2 linked regions of the Cellulosilyticum sp. I15G10I2 genome follow. The protein of the gene in region 2 interacts with the protein of the main gene of each other region in a pairwise test. Links are inferred from orthologs where the notes say so. Each region holds a gene or a part of one and is shown on either strand. Other genes may lie near its edges.

Region 1 (2,977 bases), 130 kb from region 2 along the record:
TAGGCACTTCTGGAAAAAGTGTTTCAAAAGAAATGTTCTCTTTTAAATCTAAAATAGTCATAAACTGATCATTAACTGAATAATCAATATACTGATCTTCATTGGCAAACTGATGTGGGATGGTACTGTTTACTCCTAAAAGCTTGCTTTTATAACCGACAACTAGCGCATTTGATTTAGCAACATCACTGATTACTTCACATATATCAGAAAAAATAACTCTATCTGAACCAAATCTTTGTAGTAATCTATTGACCTTACGCATTTTTTGTAATAACTCTTGAGACATAATATCTCCTCCTTAAAAATTGTATGAATTATAATCTAAAGGTTCTATATACTTTAGTATGTTCAAAAAATTAGAAATTATACACGCTTCCAATTAAAAGGACAAAGCCGATTCTACAACTTTGTCCTTTAATAAACAAATAATAACACAATTTGACAAAAAACTCAATATATAAATGTAAATAATAATACTATAAATATTTAACAAATTGTAAATTTACTTTTTATTTTGTTTTCCATAATTACATTTAGTATTACGACATACAATTTTTTTATTTTTCGCAGTGCCTTTTTCAACTAATACATCTTCACACACTGGACACTTGTCACCTGTCGGTTTCTCCCAAGACATAAACTCACAAGTTTCTCCATTATTTTCACAACCATAATAAGTTCTGCCTTTTTTAGTTTTTTTAAGCAGTACTTTCCCCCCGCATAATGGACAGTGAATGCCTGTATCTTCATACCAAGGCTTAGTAAAGTTACAGTCTGGAAAACTTGGACAACCTAAAAATTTTCCGTATTTACCATATCTTACAATCATATTCACACCGCATTTTTCACAGGGAATGTCAGTTGTTTCTGTTAGATCAATATTTTGTATTTCATTTTCAGCCTTATTAACCGTTTGATTGAAGTGAGGATAGAAAGATTTAATAATTTCTTTCCACTCTACATTGCCCGATGCGATTTCATCTAGTATTCTTTCCATATTTGCTGTAAAATCTACATCAACTACTTCATCAAAGTACTCTAACATAATCTGATTAACAACTTCTCCCAGTTCTGTTGTGTAGAGATTTTTACTTTCTTTAACAATATAGCCTCTTGCTAAAAGCGTTGTAATGGTAGGTGCATAAGTACTAGGCCTTCCTACACCATTTTCTTCTAAAGCTTTAACAAGAGCAGCCTCCGAAAAATGAGCTGGTGGCTGAGTAAAATGCTGAAGTGGGAGAATACTTGTACATTCTAACTGATCTCCTTCACTTACTTGAAACTTAGATTCTTTTTTAGGTTTTTCTTCACTTAAATTATAAACTTTCATAAATCCATCAAATAGTTCAATAGAATATGAAGCTTTATAAACATACTCCCCATTTCTAATCTTAATTGAATGTGTTTCATATTCAGCCTGCGACATCTGGCTTGCAATAAACCTATTCCAAATCATATTATACAGCTTATATTGATCTTTCGACAAATGTTCTTTGATTTCTGATGGTTTATAGTCAATATAGGTTGGTCTAATAGCTTCATGGGCATCTTGAATATTTCCCTTCTTTTGTTTGGCAGGCTGTTTTTGTTCACCTAAATAACGCTCACCAAATTTTTCTTTAATATACTCATAAGCTTCTTCTTTCGCCTTATCAGACACCCTAATAGAATCTGTACGAATATACGTTACTACGCCTACCTCTTTTTTACCAACCTTAATCCCTTCATAAAGTTGCTGTGCTATATTCATTGTCTTTTGTGTAGAAAACCCTAGATGTTTAGCTGCTTCTTGCTGAAGGGTACTTGTTGTAAAAGGCAGCACAGTATTTTTAATCCTAGTACTCTTTTTTGTACTTATAACCTTGTATTCGCCTTTTTCGCATGCCTCTATAATTCTCTTAGCTTCTTCTTCATTTTTAATTTCTATTTTTTCTTCACTTCTACTGTCAAGTTTTGCTTCAAAAGCTTTATCCTTATTATGCCTTAGATGCACTTGAATAGACCAATATTCTTCTTCAATAAATTCCCTTATTTCTTTTTCCCTGTCGCTAATAAGTCTTAAAGTAACTGATTGCACACGACCTGCACTTAGTCCTTTGCGAATTTTTTTCCATAATATCGGGCTTATTTTATAGCCAACTAATCGATCTAAGATTCTTCTGGCTTGCTGCGCATCTACAAGATCCATATTAATAGTTCTTGGATGTTTAATAGCTTCTTTAACGGCTTCTTCCGTAATTTCATTAAAAGTGATCCTATAAACCTTTTTATCCTGAAGCTTAAGCGAATTATATAAATGCCAAGAAATAGCTTCTCCTTCTCTATCCGGGTCAGTTGCTAAATAAACACATTTTGCATTCTTTACATCCTTGCGCATTTTTTGAAGCAATTCACCTTTTCCTCTTATTGTAATATATTTAGGTTCATAGTTATTTTCTGTATCAATACCTAATTGACTTTTTGGCAAATCTCGCACATGTCCTACTGATGCTTCGACTTTATAATTTTTGCCTAAAAATCTACTAATTGTATTAACCTTAGCTGCAGATTCTACAACTACTAAATTATCAGCCATATTTACCTCCTCATTAAACGCGTACGTATCTTTCCCCTGGTAGTCTTTTTATAAGTCCTTTGATTTCTAATTTAATTAAACTAGGATAAACTATTTCATAGGGAAGTTCTGTATTTTTAAATAATTCATTCAAATTAATTGGACTCTGACTTAAATAAGCATATACTATACTTTCATCTTGTGCAAGTTTACAATTATCATTTTTTAATGTATTTTTTTGCAAGGTTCCCATTTTTGTTTTAATATAAAGTGGAAACTCTTCAATAATATCATCTATTTTTGTAACACATTTCGCACCATTTCTAATAAGCTCGTTCGTCCCTGAACTTAGCTTGCTATTAATATTACCCGGTATAGCAAAAACATCTCTGTTATGCTCTAATGCTAGGTTCGCTGTAA
Region 2 (3,074 bases):
AACCACCCGTGCAGTAGTACTGCCAAGCGGCTCAGAAATTCTGCTCACTGATACGGTTGGTTTTATACGTAAGCTCCCTCATCACCTTGTTAAAGCTTTTTACTCTACCTTAGAAGAAGCAAAGTATGCGGATATTATATTACATGTAATGGATATAAGTTCTCCGCATATTATGACACATCAGAAAGTAGTTTATGAAACACTAGAAAAACTTGCTATTAAAGATATTCCTATTATCGCTGTTTATAATAAGATAGATCAGGCAGGCGAGACGTATCCAAAAGATGAAACTGCTGATTACGAACTGGAGATCTCAGCTAAACACCACATTCATTGCGATCAGCTGCTTACCTTGCTCGAAGAAATTATCTATGAAAACATGATGCCGTTTCATATAGGTATTCCTTATGATAGACAGGACATTGTAACATTCTGTCATAATTACGGTGAACGCATACAGGAAGCGTATTGTAACGAAGAAATAGAACTGAAAGGTTATCTGCCTAAAGAAAGATATTATAAAATTACGCCCTATAAAAAATAGCATAATATGGCGAAAATCCTTCAAAGTGCACATTAGTCCAAAATAAATATCGCAAATTTATATATAATGCGCACTAAATCTTACGTATTTCCTCTTTTATTATAAATGTAGTCTATAAATAGGTATATTATTTGTAGAAAGTAGTAATAATTCAATTAATTATGCGATATCTTTTTCTGTTAAATTATTCAAATTTACTATATAATTTGACATAGAGAATCTTTATCCTAATAGATTTAATTAAGACTTGGAGGGAATGCAATGTTAGTAGAGAAACAATATATCGGGAAAAACCAAATCAACGGTGTTAATAGGTGCTATTATATATTAAAGAAAAATGACCTTTATGGCATAGAAATCATAGAAGAGTATGATAGTAAGCTATTAAGTGCAAGTGAATATTTTACATCAAATTATGAATCTGCTGATCGATTAGCGAGGTTACTCTACAAAGGTTGTGTTACCCTTGTTACTTTTATAGAAATACTAGATGACTATGTGAGCATGGAACAGTTTGCCGTTTAGCCAACTTAACTGCTAAGTTTTTTAACTTAGCAGTTTTTTAGTTTATTGCCATTTTATAATGCTGTGTGTTAGTATAAAAGCAATTAAAAAATATAGGTGATATTATGTTGAATGGATACAAAACGATCAGTCATGAAAATGTGATTGAGATTTTCGAAAAAAAATCTCGATTTATTGCTACAGTATGTCCCGTAACTTCGGTTGAGGAGGCAGATCAGATCCTAGGAGAGTTAAGAAAAAAATATTATAATGCATCTCATAACTGCTTTGCCTACCAAATAGGCGAACAAAGCGAAATCCAAAAATGCAGTGATGATGGCGAGCCTCAAGGTACTGCTGGCAAGCCTATTTTAGATGTTTTAAAGGGTGAAGCGATTACAAATACATTGATTTGTGTAACAAGGTATTTTGGCGGTACGTTGCTTGGAACAGGTGGGTTAGTAAGAGCTTATGGCCGAGCTGCCAAAGAAGGTCTCTATGCTGCGGGAATTGCAGAAAAAAGACATGTTAAAATCTTTTATTTAGAAGCAGCCTATTCATTATCAGGTAAAGTTCAATATCTTTTAAATGATAAAGGGTATACGATAAGGCATACAACTTATCTAGAAGCAGTTACCTTTGAAGTTGAAGTTTTAATGGGACAAGAAGACTTTTTTTATAATTGGATTATAGATACTACTAATGCTGAAATTCTAGTACAGGAAGGGGAGTATACGCTAATAACTATACCTCTGCCGCATTATTGCTAAAGGCTGGTTATTTATGTTAAAATAAATAGATTAAAAGATATACCTACTAAGGAGGATTATTTGAATATGTCAGGACATTCAAAGTTTGCTAATATAAAACACAGAAAAGCTAAAAATGATGCTCAAAAAGGAAAGGCTTTTACAAAGATTGGGCGTGAAATAGCCGTTGCAGTTAAAGAAGGGGGAGCTGATCTCGCAGTTAATGGCAAGCTTCGTGATGTAATTGCAAAGGCTAAGGCTAATAATATGCCGAATGACACCATCACTCGCAGTATCAAAAAAGCTGCTGGAGAAGATAGCTCTGTTAATTATGAATATATTACTTATGAAGGCTATGGCCCAAGTGGAGTAGCTGTTATTGTAGAAACACTTACAGATAATAAAAACCGTACAGCAGGCAACGTCCGCTCAGCTTTTACCAAAGGTAATGGCAACATGGGGACCTTAGGCTGTGTATCTTTCATGTTTGATAAAAAGGGCGAAATTGTTATTGAAAGAGGAGCGGTTGATATGGAAGAAGATGAACTGATGATGCTAGCAATAGAAGCTGGTGCTGACGACTTTGAATCCGAGGAAGAAGGTTATACGATTACAACCTCGCCTGAGGCCTTCAGCAACGTCTACGCGGCAATAGAAGCTGCTGGCATTGAAATGGCATCGGCAGAAGTAGCGATGATACCTCAGACCTATACACAGCTTACAAGTGATGCTGATATTAAAGGCATGAATAAAATGTTGGATTTACTTGAAGATGATGATGATGTTCAAGAGGTGTATCACAACTGGGAACATTAAAAAATCCCCCTTATGAACCGTGTAAGCGTTCGTAGGGGTATTTTTATGATAAAGCTATCTTTATGTTAAAGTTTCTTTATTTTTACTCATTATAAGCCTTTGTTTTTCAAAAATAAGCTTATTAAGCATATTTTTTATATTGTTCTCCAACTTTATAAATTTTACCCGATGCATATAGTTTCCAACAGCGTTTTTTTCGCCTTGAAAAAGGATTTCACCTAAGAGCTCAAACGATGTGTTCATAAATCTAAAGTATAAAATGATTTTTTCACCTTTATTAAGCTGACGCGTGCTGACTAAGCATAGTCCACCTATACTAATATTAACGATTGTTCCTTTATTTGAAGGAATTTCCTCAATAACACAGTCTTTGCATTCTTCCGGTAAGCATTTAAAACTTGATTCTAGGAGTACATCTACTCTGAAATACTGTCTTTGCTGTTGTTTAACTAACGGCTCTA

What was found. The genes of interacting proteins can lie anywhere in the genome.
Region 1: the proteins of BN3326_RS03330 (region 2) and topA interact in binary tests that used the Escherichia coli proteins (3 or more experiments, as listed by UniProt). The link is inferred for Cellulosilyticum sp. I15G10I2 from one-to-one orthologs.

The regions. Positions count from the first base shown.
Region 1 is NZ_FMMP01000006.1:573,446-576,422, reverse strand. Bases 43-2,940 are described here. They hold topA (type I DNA topoisomerase), read right to left. Parts: upstream 2,579-2,940; coding sequence 506-2,578; downstream 43-505. Other genes in these bases: dprA (DNA-processing protein DprA), read right to left, coding at 2,592-2,940; codY (GTP-sensing pleiotropic transcriptional regulator CodY), read right to left, coding at 43-289. In the rest of the region: more of codY, read right to left, coding at 1-42; more of dprA, read right to left, coding at 2,941-2,977. UniProt on the Escherichia coli protein: Releases the supercoiling and torsional tension of DNA, which is introduced during the DNA replication and transcription, by transiently cleaving and rejoining one strand of the DNA duplex.
Region 2 is NZ_FMMP01000006.1:705,347-708,420, reverse strand. The notes cover bases 1-2,995. They hold BN3326_RS03330 (YigZ family protein), read left to right. Parts: upstream 1-1,173; coding sequence 1,174-1,818; downstream 1,819-2,995. Other genes in these bases: BN3326_RS03320 (flagellar brake protein), read right to left, coding at 2,674-2,995; BN3326_RS03325 (YebC/PmpR family DNA-binding transcriptional regulator), read left to right, coding at 1,885-2,613; BN3326_RS03335 (DUF6514 family protein), read left to right, coding at 806-1,069; hflX (GTPase HflX), read left to right, coding at 1-544. In the rest of the region: more of BN3326_RS03320, read right to left, coding at 2,996-3,074.